2 regions of the Streptomyces sp. NPDC047453 genome follow, and region 1 is predicted to be linked to the other one. Evidence: riboswitches for the same ligand, from Rfam matches in the RefSeq annotation. Region 1 holds a riboswitch; the other holds the start of a gene.
What was found. A riboswitch is a leader RNA that binds a small molecule or an ion and turns the genes downstream of it on or off. The one in region 1 is predicted to bind glycine.

Region 2: another riboswitch for glycine. It lies ahead of gcvT (glycine cleavage system aminomethyltransferase GcvT); the one in region 1 lies ahead of gcvP (aminomethyl-transferring glycine dehydrogenase).

What each region holds. Positions count from the first base shown of each region.
Region 1 covers NZ_JBEYTS010000015.1:144,894-152,568, forward strand. Annotated here, with positions in the region: gene ABZ818_RS16750 (ABC transporter ATP-binding protein) at 1-687, shown strand, start outside; gene ABZ818_RS16755 (TOBE domain-containing protein) at 747-1,166, shown strand; gene gcvP (aminomethyl-transferring glycine dehydrogenase) at 1,229-4,114, opposite strand; glycine riboswitch at 4,291-4,385, opposite strand; gene ABZ818_RS16765 (PRC-barrel domain-containing protein) at 4,499-4,882, shown strand; gene ABZ818_RS16770 (DNA polymerase IV) at 4,792-6,231, opposite strand; gene ABZ818_RS16775 (MerR family transcriptional regulator) at 6,382-7,065, opposite strand; gene ABZ818_RS16780 (bifunctional nuclease family protein) at 7,257-7,675, opposite strand, start outside.
Region 2 covers NZ_JBEYTS010000068.1:582-8,256, reverse strand. Annotated here, with positions in the region: gene ABZ818_RS34520 (ABC transporter substrate-binding protein) at 1-164, opposite strand, end outside; gene ABZ818_RS34515 (ABC transporter permease) at 232-1,239, opposite strand; gene ABZ818_RS34510 (enhanced serine sensitivity protein SseB C-terminal domain-containing protein) at 1,558-2,352, opposite strand; gene ABZ818_RS34505 (enhanced serine sensitivity protein SseB) at 2,552-3,343, opposite strand; gene ABZ818_RS34500 (AAA family ATPase) at 4,186-4,806, opposite strand; glycine riboswitch at 4,955-5,051, shown strand; gene gcvT (glycine cleavage system aminomethyltransferase GcvT) at 5,209-6,336, shown strand; gene gcvH (glycine cleavage system protein GcvH) at 6,465-6,842, shown strand; gene glyA (serine hydroxymethyltransferase) at 6,860-7,675, shown strand, end outside.

The DNA of each region.
Region 1 (7,675 bases):
GGACTGGCCGACCACACCGGTGCCAAGCCCCGCCGCCTCTCCGGCGGCCAGGCGCAGCGCGTGGCTCTGGCCCGCGCCCTGGCCACCGGGCCCCGGCTGCTGCTGCTCGACGAACCGCTCGCCGCGCTCGACGCCCGCACCCGGCTGGAGGTCCGCGCCCAGCTGCGCCGGCACCTCGCCGAGTTCGAGGCCGTCGCCGTCCTGGTCACCCATGACCCGCTGGACGCGATGGTGCTGGCCGACCGGCTGGTCGTCGTCGAGCACGGCCGTGTCGTCCAGGAGGGCACCCCGTCGGAGATCGCCCGCCACCCGCGCACCGACTACGTCGCGCAGCTCGTGGGCCTGAACCTCTACCGAGGTGAGGCGGAGGGCCACTGCGTCCGCCTCGCGGCCGGTCCCGCCATCACCACCACCGAGGACCTGACAGGAGAGGTCTTCGTGGCCTTCCCGCCGAGCGCGGTCACTCTCCACCGGGACCGCCCCTCGGGCTCCAGCGCGCGCAACCTGTGGCGCTGCGAGGTCGCCGGCCTTGAGACCCATGGCGACCAGATCCGCGCCGACCTGACCGGCGAACTCGCCCTCACCGCGGACCTGACCACGGTCGCGGCCGCCGAGCTGGAACTGCACCCGGGCGCGGTGGTCTGGGCGACGGTCAAGGCGGCGCAGACCCACGCCTACCCGGCCTGAGGCACCGGCCGCCCTACGGTGGTGATCACCACGTCACCCACCCACCGCGAGGCACGCCCATGAGCCTGAGCATGCGCAACCAGTTGCCCGGCACGGTCACCACCGTCACCCAAGGCGAGGCGATGGCCCTCGTTCACGTGCGCCTGGACGGAGGCGGACAGCTCACGTCCGCGATCACCAGGGACGCCGTCGAGGACCTGCGTCTGACCGTGGGCAGCGCCGTGCGCGCCCTGGTGAAGTCGACGGAGGTGTCCCTGGCGACCGGGCCGGTCGAGGGCCTGTCCATCCGCAACCGGCTGCCGGGCACCGTCACCGGGATCGCCCTGGGCGCGGCCATGGCGTCCGTCCGGGTCGAGGTGGAGGGCGGCGAGCTGACCGCCGCGATCACCAGGGACGCCGCCACGGAACTCGGCCTGGCGGCGGGTACGCGCGTCACGGCCCTGATCAAGTCGACCGAGGTCTCCCTGGCCACCGTGTGACACGCCGGGAAAAGCCCTGGGGCTCCCGCCCGGATCGGACGGGAGCCCCATAAGCCGCTCGATCAGTCCTCGTACGCGTCCAGCGGCGGGCAGGAGCAGACGAGGTTGCGGTCGCCGAAGGCCTGGTCGATCCGGCGCACCGGCGGCCAGTACTTGTCGGCCACCGAGACCCCGGCCGGGAAGACGGCCTCCTCACGGGTGTAGCCGTGCTGCCACTCCCCGCCGAGAGCGGCGGCGGTGTGCGGGGCGCCGTACAGCGGGTTGTCGTCCGCCGGCCACTGGCCGGAACCGACCTTCTCGATCTCGGCGCGGATCGCGATCATGGCATCGCAGAACCGGTCCAGCTCGGCCAGGTCCTCGGACTCGGTCGGCTCGATCATCAGCGTGCCGGCCACCGGGAACGACATCGTCGGCGCGTGGAAGCCGTAGTCGATCAGCCGCTTGGCCACGTCGTCCACGCTCACCCCGGTCGCCTTGGTCAGCGGGCGCAGGTCGATGATGCACTCGTGGGCGACCAGGCCGCCGGGACCGGTGTAGAGCACCGGGTAGTGCGGCTCGAGGCGCTTGGCGACGTAGTTGGCGCTGAGCACGGCGACCTGCGTGGCCCGCTTGAGGCCCTCGCCGCCCATCAGGCGGACGTAGGCCCAGGAGATCGGCAGGATGCCGGCCGAGCCCCACGGCGCGGCCGAGATCGGGCCGACTCCGGTCTCGGGACCGGCGTCGGGCTGGAGCGGGTGGTTGGGCAGGTACGGCGCCAGGTGGGAGCGCACACCGACCGGGCCGACGCCGGGACCGCCGCCGCCGTGCGGGATGCAGAACGTCTTGTGCAGGTTCAGGTGGGAGACGTCGCCGCCGAAGTGGCCCGGCTTGGCGAGGCCCACCAGGGCGTTGAGGTTGGCGCCGTCGACGTACACCTGGCCGCCGGCCTCGTGGACCTGCGCGCAGATGTCGGCGACGTGCTCCTCGAACACGCCGTGCGTGGACGGGTAGGTGATCATCAGCACGGCCAGCTGCTCGCGGTACTGCTCGATCTTCGCCCGCAGGTCCTCGACGTCGATCTCGCCGTCCTCGGAGGTCTTGACGACGACGACCTTCATGCCGGCCATCACGGCGCTGGCGGCGTTGGTGCCGTGCGCGGAGGACGGGATGAGGCAGATGGTGCGCTGCTCGTCGCCGTTGGCACGGTGGTAGCCGCGCACGGCGAGCAGACCGGCCAGCTCGCCCTGGGAACCGGCGTTCGGCTGAAGGGAGACCTTGTCGTAGCCGGTGACCTCGGCGAGACGTTCCTCCAGCTCGCGGATGAGGGTGAGGTAGCCCTGCGCCTGCTCGGCGGGCACGAAGGGGTGCAGCTGCCCGAACTCCGGCCAGGTGACCGGCTCCATCTCGGTCGTCGCGTTGAGCTTCATGGTGCACGAGCCCAGCGGGATCATGCCGCGGTCGAGCGCGTAGTCGCGGTCGGACAGCCGGCGCAGGTAGCGCAGCATCGCGGTCTCGGACCGGTACTGGTGGAAGACCGGGTGGGTGAGGTAGGCGTCGTCGCGCAGCAGCGCCTCGGGCAGCGCGTCCTCGGCGGCGGCGTCCAGCGCCTCGATGTCGCCCCCGACGCCGAAGGCGGCCCACACGGCGCGCAGCCGGTCCCGGGTGGTGGTCTCGTCGCAGGCGACCGAGACGTGGTCGGCGTCGACCAGGCGCAGGTTCACGCCGCCCTCGCGGGCCGCGGCGACGACCTCGGCGGCACGCCCCTCGGCCTTGACGGTCAGGGTGTCGAAGTACGCGCCGTGCACGACCTCGAAGCCGCCGGCCTCGAGGCCCTCGGCGAGGACCGTGGCGTAGCGGTGGGTGCGCAGCGCGATGTCCCGCAGGCCCTCGGGGCCGTGGTAGACCGCGTACATGCCTGCCATGACGGCGAGCAGCACCTGGGCGGTGCAGATGTTGCTGGTGGCCTTCTCGCGGCGGATGTGCTGCTCACGGGTCTGCAGGGCGAGGCGGTAGGCCTTGTTGCCGTCGGCGTCGACGGAGACGCCGACCAGGCGGCCGGGCAGGCTGCGCGCGAACTTCTCGCGCACCGCCATGTAGCCGGCGTGCGGGCCGCCGAAGCCCATCGGCACACCGAAGCGCTGGGTGGTGCCGACGGCGATGTCCGCGCCGAGCTCGCCGGGCGACTTCAGCAGGGTGAGCGCGAGCAGGTCGGCGGCGACGGTGACCAGGGCGCCCAGCTCGTGCGCCTGGTCGATGACGGGCTTCAGGTCGCGCACGGCGCCGGAGGCGCCCGGGTACTGCAGGAGCACGCCGTTGATCTCGCGCTCGGCGATCTCGGCGGGGATGCCCGCGCCCAGGTCGGCGACGACGACCTCGACGCCGGTCGGCTCGGCGCGGGTCTCGATGACGGCGATGGTCTGCGGCAGCGCGTCCGCGTCGACCAGGAACAGGCCCTTCTTGTTCTTGCCCATGCGCCGGGACAGCGCCATGGCCTCGGCGGCGGCGGTGCCCTCGTCGAGCAGCGACGCGCCGGAGGTCGGCAGACCGGTCAGGTCGGCGACCACGGTCTGGAAGTTCAGCAGCGCCTCGAGGCGGCCCTGGGAGATCTCCGGCTGGTAGGGGGTGTAGGCGGTGTACCAGGCCGGGTTCTCCATGACGTTGCGCAGGATGACCGGCGGGGTGAAGGTCCCGTAGTAGCCGAGTCCGATCATCGAGCCGAGGACCTGGTTGCGGTCGGCGAGGGAGCGCAGCTCGGCCAGCACCTCGGCCTCGGTGCGGGCGCCGGGCAGGTCGAGCGCGTCGGCGTTCTTGATCACATCGGGCACCGCGGCGGCGGTGAGCTCGTCGAGCGAGCCGTAGCCGACCTGCGCGAGCATCTTGGCCCGCGCCTCCTGGTCGGGCCCGATGTGGCGCTGTTCGAAGGGGATGCCCTGTTCGAGCTCGGAGAGCGGAATGCGCTGGGCGGTCATTGCGGAGGCCTCCTGGTCTGACACGACCTTCGAGGGACACCCCGGCACGGGTGCCCCGACGGCCTCCCCCTCTGTCATCTCAACCTGAGAGCTTCACCGGGCCGCCCGAGGGCTCCCGGTTTTCACCGTCGGTGAGAGCGGAAGCCGTCGACAACCGCTCTGCTTTCCAGAGTGACCTCGTCCGTGCGGTACGTGGGCCTGAGAGATTCCGGGGAGGATTTGCTCCTTCGGCGCCCCCGGTGGTGCCGGAGGGCTCTCCCGCACGGGGTCAGCAGCCGTTGCCAGAGTACCAGCGGGCCGGCCGCACGGGTCTTCGAGTGGCCGCCATGCTGAATGTGCTCTTTTGTAGTGGTTACGGATGAGTTGCGACCACGTGGAGGGACAGTGCAGACGGAGATCGATCCGCGCAACCTGATCGGCCGCAAGGCGTTCGACCGCAGCGGCCACAAGATCGGCACGGTGGACGAGGTCTACCTCGACGACGCGACCGGTGTGCCGGAGTGGGCGGCCATACGCACCGGCTTGTTCTCCCGGGACGCCTTCGTCCCCCTGGAGCCCAGCGAACTGGTCGAGGGCGCCCTGCGCGTCCCCTTCGACCGCGCACTGATCAAGGAGGCCCCCGACTTCGGCGTGGGCCGCCATCTGTCCCCGGAGCAGGAACTGCAGCTCTACCACCACTACGGCCTCGACGTGGCCCCTCCGCCGACCGTTCCGGACCACCACTTCGGCAAGCTGGCAGGCTCCGGCTCGGGCCCGGACGAGAGCTGAGCCGGCGGGACCGGAGGTACCGAAGGAACCAGAGGAAGGGGCTCGGCCGGCTCCAGGTCCGGGTCGTCCATGAGGAAGGTGCGTACCCGGCCCGGCGCGGAGTCGGGGGTCTCGAAGCGCACGGTGACGCGGCCGAGGCCGCTGCCCTGCACCCATCCGTGGCCGTATCCGGCGTGCCGTACGTCGTGGCCCGCCGGCCACCGCCGCTCGGTGGGTGCCGGCTGCCGCTCGGCGGGTTCCTCCGGCCGCTCCTCGGCCGGGCCCTCCGCCTGCGCGCCCGCGGCCTGCGCGAACAGGTCCTCCTGGGTGTAGTCGGCGAGCCCGGACACGCCTACGCCGAGCAGCCGTACGCCGCCGGTGGTGTCCACGGAGTCCAGCAGCCGGGCGGCCGCCTCCCGTATCACCGCGGGGTCGTCGGTGGGTCCCCGCAAGGTCTCGGAGCGGGTCAGGGTGGAGAAGTCGTAGCGGCGCACCTTCAGCACGATGGTGCGCCCCGACAGACCGGCCCCGCGCAGCCGCCGCACGCACCGGTCGGCCAGTCGCTGCACCTCCAGGGCCACCCGGACGCGGTCGTGGATGTCCACGTCGTAGGTGTCCTCGACGGACACCGACTTCGTCTCGCGCTCGGCGACGACGGGACGCTCGTCGTGGGCCAGCGCCATCGCGTACAGCGCGTGCCCGTGCGCTTTGCCGAGCAGCCGTACGAGCTCGTCCTCGCCGGCCTCGGCGATCTCCTCGACGGTGTGGATCCCGGCCCGCCGCAGATGGTCGCCCGTGGCCGGGCCCACCCCCGGCAGGGTCCGCACGGACAGCGGACCGAGCAGGGCCCGCTCGGTGCCGGGCTCGATGAGCACCAGCCCGTCGGGCTTGGCCTGCTCGGAGCCGATCTTGGCGAGCATCTTGGCGGTGGCCAGCCCCACGGACCCCGTGAGCCCCGTGACGGTCCGGATGTCGGCACGCAGCTTCGTCCCCGCCAGCCGGGCTGACTCCGCGTCCCAGGCGGCTCCCCCGGCCTCCAGGTCCACGAACGCCTCATCCAGGCTCAGCGGCTCCACCAGGGGCGACAGCGCCCGCAGAAGGCCCATCACCCGCTCGCTGATGGAGCGGTAGAAGGCGAAGCGCGGCACGAGGTACGCGGCGTTCGGCGCCAGCCGCCTCGCCTGGGCCATGGGCATCGCGGAGTGGACGCCGAAGACGCGCGCCTCGTACGACGCCGTGGCCACCACCCCGCGCGGCCCCAGCCCGCCCACGACCACGGCCTTCCCGCGCAGACTCGGCTTGGACGCCTGCTCCGCGGAGGCGAAGAAGGCATCCATGTCGAGATGGAGGATCGTGGGTGCGGTTCTCACATCTACGATGCTGCACCACGCCACTGACAATGCCCCGGTTCCGGCGGCACCCGTACGGGCTCTCGAAGCCGGTCCGGGGGCCGAGCGGGCTGATCGGGCCGATGGGACCAGGTCGGTGGCCGAAACGACCGAAGCCGGCCGAGGGGCGGCTCAGACGGCCCGGTTGCGCCGCCGGGCGAGCTCGTCGCCCGGGTTGTGCCCCACGAGCGTCTCCCCGGTGTCGATGCGCTCACCGTGCAACTGCGACAGCGCGCTCTCCACATCGCGCCACACCACACCGACGGCGATGCCGAAGATTCCCTGGCCCCCCTGGAGCAGGGCGTGCACCTCGTCGGGCGACGTGCACTCGTACACCGTGGCACCATCGCTCATCAGCGTCATGCGCTCCAGGTCACGCAGACCGCACTCGCGCAGATGCTGGACGGCGCTACGGATGTTCTGCAGCGACACGCCGGTGTCGAGGAACCGCTTGACGATCTTCAGGACGACGACGTCCCGGAAGCTGTAGAGACGCTGGGTGCCGGACCCGTGGGCGGGACGCACGCTCGGCTCGACCAGCCCGGTGCGCGCCCAGTAGTCCAGTTGCCGGTAGGTGATGCCCGCGGCCGCGCAGGCCGTCGGACCGCGGTAGCCGATCTGCTCGGTCGCCATGGCCGCCGCCCCTCCGCTGCTCGGCACCGCCGTCGGTCGCTGCGGAGCACGACCGGCCACGCCCCTGACAGGGGGATACCCCCCGCTCGGTCGGAGCCGAGAGCTCGGGGGAGGGTACGGACCGCTTCCCCCGGCATTGCGTCCGGGGGCACCCCCAGCCGTACCGTCGCCGCTGCTTCTCACGCCGACCTCCGTCCTTGACCTGCCTCCTCGACGGTAGGCAGTCACCAGGGGTGCGTCAACGATCGCCACACTCGGCACGCCGAGTGATAATCACCCTAAGAGTGGTTTCGCGTACCCCATCGCTGGGAAAGGCTATCCGAATGCCACGGAGGGAGGCCGCAGGACCGTCTCCCGTGGCCCCTGCGGGCGCTTCACTGGCTGCTGGTGCCGAAGTCCTCAGGCGAGATCTGGTCGAGGAACTCGCGGAACTTCTCCACCTCGTCCTCCTGCTCGTCCGGGATCGCGATGCCCGCGTCGTCGAGCACCGTGTCGCTGCCGAAGATCGGCGTCCCGGTACGCAGGGCCAGCGCTATGGCATCGGACGGCCGGGCGCTCACCTCGACACCGCTGGCGAACACCAGCTCGGCGTAGAAGACGCCTTCACGCAGGTCCGTGATGCGCACTTCCGTGAGTTCCTGGCCGACCGCTTCCAGCACGTCCTTGAACAGGTCGTGGGTCAGCGGTCGCGCAGGGGCCATGCCCTGTTGGGCGAAGGCGATCGCCGTCGCCTCCCCTGGCCCGATCCAGATGGGGAGGTAACGGTCGCCTCCCACTTCACGCAGGAGCACGA
Region 2 (7,675 bases), on a different contig from region 1:
TTGTTGTTGGCTGCGTCGAAGCCGGCCGCGCCGGTCTTCGAACCGCCACCACCGCCGTTGTCGTCCTTGCCGCCGCCGCACGCCGCCGTGGTCAGCAGCGCGGCGACCACAGCAGCAGCGGCCACGGCCTGCTTGCGCCGCCCTGAGGTGCGTTGGGTAGTCACGTTCTCGGATCCTCCGGATAGATGAGAGACCCCGTGTAGGTGCACGGGTCGCTGGGGGTAGGGCAGTTCAGCGGGAGCCCTTGGGGTCGAGCGCGTCGCGCACGCCGTCGCCGAAGAGGTTGAAGGCAAGGACGGTGATGAAGATCGCCACACCGGGGACCACCATGTACATGGGGTCCGACTCGTAGTAGTCGATGGCAGTCGAGAGCATCTGGCCCCAGGAGGCGGTCGGCGGCTTGACGCCCACGCCGAGGAAGCTGAGCGCGGCCTCGGTGAGGATGTTGGTCGGGATCATCATCGTCGTGTACACGATGATCGGCGCCACGAGGTTGGGCAGCAGCTCCTTGAACAGGATGTAGAAGCGACCGGCGCCGAGCGAGCGTGCCGCCTCGACGTACTCGCGTTCGCGCAGCGAGAGCGTCTGGCCGCGCACCACGCGGCCGATGTAGGGCCAGCCGAAGAAGCCGATGACGAGGATCATCACGAAGACGCGCACACCCGTGCCGGACAGGCCGAGCATCTCGTTCGGCATGACGGAGACCAGCGCGATGATGAACAGCAGCTGAGGGAAGGCGAGCAGGCCGTCCATGACCCGGCTGATCGCCGCGTCCACCCAACCGCCGAAGAAGCCGGCGAGGATGCCGAGGACGGTGCCCAGGATGACGGCGACCACGGCGGACAGGAAGCCCACGAGCAGCGAGATCTGGGCGCCGTAGACGATGCGGGCGAAGATGTCGCGGCCGCTGACCGGCTCGACGCCGAGGAGGTGCTCGCCGCTCATGCCGCCGAGGGAACCCTTGGGGGTGCCGAAGAGCGGGTCGATCAGGTCCTCGTGGTGCAACTCGGGGTCCTGACCGACCACGTGCGCGATCACGGGCGCGAGCAGCGCGACCAGGATGAGCAGGAGCACGACGATGCCGCCCGTCAGGGCGAGTTTGTCCCGCTTGAGGCGCTCCCAGGCGATCCGGCCCAGGGAACGCCCCTGTACCGCCTTGGCAGCGACGCCGGCGGCCGTCGCCTCGTCGGCAGCGCTCGGGGCCGCTTCCGCGGTCGGCTCGTGCAGTGGTGCCGTCATCTGGCAGGGACCCCTCTCAACCGGCGGTGGCCGGCCCGCGCTTGCCGCTGTGGCGGCTGTTCAGTCCGTCGTACACAGGGGCGAACGCCCCTTGGTGCGGGAGTCTTCAACGCCATGGTGATCTGTTGCCAGTCTTGGCGGTGAATGGATGCGCAAACGTGATGCGGGTAGTGGGGTTCCGTTATCCGGACAGTGGGTAACGGGGGTCGGACAGGGACCAGTTGGGGCGGCCCACGGCAAAAACGGACCATCCGCATCCATCTACGCGCGCAGAGGATCACCGGTGCGTGAGCCCTGCCGGCGGACGGACCGGACGGATCAGTAGCCGCCGCGCACCGGCGGATAGCCGTAGCCGGCCGCCGGGGCCTGCGCGGGGGCCGCGGGGGTCTCCCGGTCGTAGAACGGGCGGGAGTTGGCGCGCAGCCACATCGCGACCGGGTCGTATTCGTCGGACATCGCGACGGTCGACACCGGCAGCCCGTCGGGGACGGCGCCGATGGACTGCTGCATCATCACGCGCACCGAGTCGACGGCCGGCGGTGAGGTGTCGTACACGTCGAGGCCGATGGCGAGATACGGCGCTCCGAGCGCGGGCTGCACCCAGGCGCGGCGCAGCGAGCGCAGGGCCGGGGTACGGTGGGCGTTCTGGGTGAGCAGGGCGTAGAACTGCGAGGCCTCTACGGCGGGTTCGGACAGCCGGAGGGGGCCCGCGGGCTGGCGGTCAAGACCGGTGGCGATGCGGCGCAGGTCCAGCCACGGGATGCCGACGCCGCCGCCCGGGGCGTGCGGGTTCAGCCAGAGGCCGTAGTGGTCGGGGTAGAGGGTGCGGGCCACGTCGAGACCGTCCACGACCTCGTACGAACGGTTCCAGCCGCTCGCCGACAGCTCCTGGGCGGAGGTCACGCAGGGCGCGTAGCCGTGGCCGTCGACCTCCATGTGGCCGTACTGGGCGTCGGGGGAGCCCGCCTGGCCGTGCCAGAGCAGCATCCAGACCTGGCCGGAGGAGGGGGTCGCCAGCGCGCGCAGCAGCGCCTCGTAGGCGTCGTAACGCCCGGGCGTCACCTGGCGCAGCGTCTGCTCGACCTGCCCGGCCGTGGTGCCGCTGGCGCTCACTTGTACCGCCCCTCCATACAACCGACGTTTCGACCGAGCCGTGGGGCCGGGTCCTGTCGTCACCTTCCCGTCGTCCGCCCGGCGGGCAGGCGGGAAAGTGACGGCAGGCCTAGCTTAGAGCCGCCGTCCGGCGGCCGGGGACTCGCCGTGCGCCGCCGGCTGCGGATCGTGTGCGCTTCCCCGGCGTTCCGGATCGGGCTCAGTGGGCGTGCTGGTAGAACGGGCGGAGGTTCTCCCTCATCCAGTCCGCCACGGGATCCTGGGCCACGTCCAGGAGGACCAGGTTGACCGGCCACCGGGCCGGGGTCTTCGTCAGGGCGCGGCCCAGGGCGTCCAGGGGGGCGGCCTGGGGGTCGCCCTCCCACTGGGACAGTTCGACGCCTATGAACATGACCGGGTCGTCCGTCTCGACGGCGGCCAGGCAGCGGCGGGCGGTGCTGACCACGCCGGCCTCGGCGAACTCGGCGCCGGCGGCGGCGAGGAAGTCCACCGGGTCGTCCTGCCAGTCCGGTTCGAAGAGGCGGACGCGGCCGCCGTTCGACAGGCCGTCCAGCGGGGTGCGCCCCGCCCGGCACAATTCGGCCACCGCGGCCGGCGGCAGCGGGACGCCGACCACGCCGTCCGGGTTGAGCGCGATGCCGGCCTGCGGGGGCAGTCCGCGCGCGAAGTCCACGGCGGGCGCGACGGTGTACGCCATGTGCGGGCCCACGGCCCGGCGGAACTGCTCCTCGGAGCTGAAGACCGGCACGTACGCCTGGCCGTCGATCTCCAGCGTGGGCAGGTCGAGCGGGCCGCTGTGCGGACCGCCGCCGTTGGGCAGGGGCACCCAGACGAGGCTGCGGCCGAGGACCTCGACGATCCGGCCACCGGCGGTCGGGACGCCGAGGGAGGCGGACAGCACCTCCTCCAGCTCGTTGCCGGGCCATCCGCCGTGGGGATGGGATTGCGCCTGTGCCGGAAGGTCCGCGGAGAAGTCCGCCGGGAAGTCCATCTGCTACCGCCTGCTGTGAACACTGCTGTGGCCGAAAGGCTATCGGGTACACGCCCGAACCTCACGGAAAATCCCACGACCAGCCCCCACGCGAGCACACCCGCCGGCCGACCCACCACCCACGGGCCGCCCGACCCCGGGGTGGGTCGGCTGTCGGAGCGGGGAGCCGGACGATCGCGCGGGCGGGCCGGCGGCGTCGCCGGAGGGCGCACCGCGCGACACCGCGCCCTGATCCGGCCCGCGGTCCGTGCGCTGCGCGCCGCACTGCCGACTGCTGGACCCGGGGCGGGGCCGGGGCGGGGCCGGGCGGTTGCGCGGGCGGGTCGGAGCACGCCCGGTGGGCGGCCTCCAGCAGCGAAGGACGCTCCGCGCGCCGGCCGCCGCGCAGGACCGCGCACGGTCCTCAGGTCGCGAACTCGGTCCGCCGAGTCAGCGCCCCCGTCTCACTGTCCAGCAGGGCCGCAGAGCCGCAGCCCCCGGCAGAACGGCGGTGGCACCAGAGGGCGCAAGACACCGCGCCCTGATCCGACCAGCGGTCCGCGTGGCACGAGACGCGCCTCCGTCCGGTCAGCGGTCCGGGTACTGCGCGCTGCGCCGTCGGCCGCTGGACCCAGGGCCGGGCGGTTGCGCGGGCGGGGTGGAGCACGCCCGGTGGGCGGCCTCCAGCAGCGAGCGGGGCTCCGTACGGCGCGAGACGCGCCTCGGTCCGGTCGGCGGTCCGTGTGCTGCGCGCTGCGCCGCCGGGCCCGGGGGCTGGTGTCGGCGCGGGGTCGGCAGGGGCGTGTCCGGCGGGCGGGTGGCCTCCGGCGCCGAACGGGGCTCGCGCGCCGACCGCGCGGGCCTCAGGGTGCGAAATCGATGCGGTGCAGGCGGGTCGCTGCCTCGCGGTCCAGGAGGACCGCCGAGCCGCAGCCCGTTGGCAGGGTGTTCCGCTCCACCGCGTGGAGCAGGGCGGCGGTGGCGCGGCGGTGGCGGTGGAAGGCGTAGCGGGAGACACCGCGGCCCCGTGCGTGCTGGCCGGTCAGGGCGGTGCCGGGGGCGACGTCCAGCAGGACGAGGTGCAGGGTGCCGCCGCGGCGGCGGGCGGTGCGGGCCAGCCAGGCGCGGACCCAGGGCTGCGTGCCGCAGTCGTGGACCACGAGCGCCGCCCCGGAGCGCAGCGCCCGGCGCAGCCCCGCGAAGTGGGCGAGGCGGACCAGGGGGCGGTACAGGGCGTAGGGGAGGTACGCCGCCAGGTGGGCGTCCCAGCGGTCGCGGGTGTCCTGGGAGTCGATGCGGACGCCGTGCACCGCGCGCCGCATCAGCGTGGACTTGCCGCTGCCGGGCAGGCCGGTCACCACGACCAGGTCGCGCGGGCCGAAGCGCAGCACGCGCGGGCCGCGGCCGGACCGGTCCCGCAGGTCGTGGACCAAGAGGGCGGGGGCCTGGGCCGTCGCGTACAACGCGGTCCTGTGCGTCGTCATCATTCCTCCCCACGGATCGTAAAGAGAAGGTAATGTGCGGCGCCCGCTGTTTCCGTGCACGTCCTGCCACAGGACGGTCACAGATGCCGCCCTGCCGCAAATCGGGCCGAGCGTGCAATGATGTGCGCGCAACTGCATATCGGCCGCTTGAATCCGCGCGGGAGAGTCCCCAGCCGTCTCGCTGGGGCGCCGAAGGAGCAAGTACCTCCCTTGAATCTCTCAGGCCCCGTTACCGCGCGGGCGAGGCACATCTGAAAAGCGGGCCGCTGGCGCAGTGGCTCCACCCAAGGTGCAAGCCGTGCACCGTCCGTCCGACGGCGGTCATGGCGAACCTCTCAGGTTCCGATGACAGATGGGGAGGACTTGATCCGTCCTCGCCTGCCATGCCTTGGAGACCGTCCGATGAGCAGTACCGAACCCGACCGACCCCGCCGCACCGCGCTCGACGCGCTGCACCGTTCGCTCGGCGCGACGATGACCGACTTCGCCGGCTGGGACATGCCCCTGCGCTACGGCTCCGAGCGCGACGAGCACATCGCCGTACGGACGAAGGCCGGCCTCTTCGACCTGTCCCACATGGGCGAGATCACCGTCACCGGCCCGCAGGCCGTCGCGCTGCTGAACCACGCCCTGGTCGGCAACATCGCCACCGTCGGCCTCGGCCGCGCCCGCTACACCATGATCTGCCAGGCCGACGGCGGCATCCTGGACGACCTGATCGTCTACCGCCTGGGCGAGACCGAGTACCTGGTCGTCGCCAACGCCTCCAACGCCCAGGTCGTGCTCGACGCGCTGACCGAGCGGGCGGCGGGCTTCGACGCCGAGGTGCGCGACGACCGGGACAACTACGCGCTGCTCGCCGTGCAGGGCCCCGAGTCCGCCGGCATCCTGAAGTCCCTCACCGACGCCGACCTGGAGGGCCTGAAGTACTACGCCGGGCTCCCCGGCACGGTCGCCGGCGTCCCCGCGCTGATCGCGCGCACCGGCTACACCGGCGAGGACGGCTTCGAGCTGTTCGTGGCCCCGGGCGACGCGGAGAAGCTGTGGCAGGCGCTGACCGAGGCCGGCGCGGACGCCGGTCTTGTCCCGTGCGGCCTGTCCTGCCGGGACACGCTGCGCCTGGAGGCGGGCATGCCGCTGTACGGGCACGAGCTGTCGACCTCGCTGACCCCGTTCGACGCGGGCCTCGGCCGGGTGGTCAAGTTCGAGAAGGAGGGCGACTTCGTGGGCCGCGAGGCGTTGCTGGCCGCCGCCGAGCGCGCCGCCGCCGAGCCGCCCCGGGTGCTCGTCGGCCTGGTCGCCGAAGGCCGCCGGGTCCCGCGCGCCGGGTACGCGGTCGTCGCGGGCGGCGAGGTGATCGGCGAGGTCACCTCCGGCGCTCCCTCCCCCACCCTGGGCAAGCCGATCGCCATGGCGTACATCGACGCCGCGCACGCCGCTCCGGGCACGTCCGGTGTCGGTGTGGACATCCGGGGCAGCCACGAGCCGTACGAGGTCGTGGCGCTGCCCTTCTACAAGCGGCAGAAGTGACGAAGCGGCGGAAGTGACACCGCCGTAGCCGGCACGGAGGCGACGTGAGACACGTCACCCCTGGTCACGCACGCCTTTCGCAGTCCCTCATTCATCATCATTGACTCGCGTACAGGAGAATTCTGGCCATGAACAACCCTCAGCATCTGCGCTACAGCAAGGAGCACGAGTGGCTGTCGCCCGTCGAGGACGGCGTGGCGACGGTCGGCATCACGGAGTTCGCGGCCAACGCGCTCGGCGATGTCGTCTACGCCCAGCTCCCGGAGGTCGGCGACACGGTGGCCGCGGGCGAGACCTGCGGTGAGCTGGAGTCGACCAAGTCGGTGTCCGACCTGTACTCCCCCGTCAGCGGCGAGATCACCGAGATCAACGAGGACGTCGTGAACGACCCGTCGCTGGTGAACTCCGCGCCCTTCGAGGGCGGCTGGCTGTTCAAGGTGCGCCTGGCCGAGGAGCCCGCCGACCTGCTCTCCGCCGACGAGTACGCCGCCGAGACGGCCGGCTGAGAATCGGACACACGCACATGACTGCTCTCAACACACCCCTGCACGAGCTCGACCCGGACGTCGCCGCCGCGGTCGACGCCGAGCTGCACCGCCAGCAGTCCACGCTGGAGATGATCGCCTCCGAGAACTTCGCCCCGGTGGCGGTCATGGAGGCGCAGGGCTCGGTCCTCACCAACAAGTACGCCGAGGGCTACCCCGGCCGCCGCTACTACGGCGGCTGCGAGCACGTCGACGTGGTCGAGCAGATCGCCATCGACCGCATCAGGGAGCTGTTCGGCGCCGAGCACGCCAACGTGCAGCCGCACTCCGGCGCGCAGGCGAACGCGGCCGCGATGTTCGCGCTGCTCAAGCCCGGTGACACGATCATGGGTCTGAACCTCGCCCACGGCGGGCACCTGACCCACGGCATGAAGATCAACTTCTCCGGCAAGCTCTACAACGTCGTCGCCTACCACGTGGGCGAGGACGGCCTGGTCGACATGGCCGAGGTGGAGCGGCTGGCGAAGGAGTCCAAGCCGAAGCTGATCGTGGCCGGCTGGTCCGCGTACCCGCGGCAGCTGGACTTCGCCGCGTTCCGCCGGATCGCGGACGAGGTCGGCGCGTACCTCATGGTGGACATGGCGCACTTCGCCGGCCTGGTGGCCGCGGGCCTGCACCCGAACCCGGTGCCGCACGCCCACGTGGTCACCACCACCACCCACAAGACGCTGGGCGGCCCGCGCGGTGGCGTGATCCTGTCCACGGCCGAGCTGGCGAAGAAGATCAACTCTGCGGTGTTCCCCGGTCAGCAGGGGGGCCCGCTGGAGCACGTGATCGCCGCCAAGGCGGTGTCC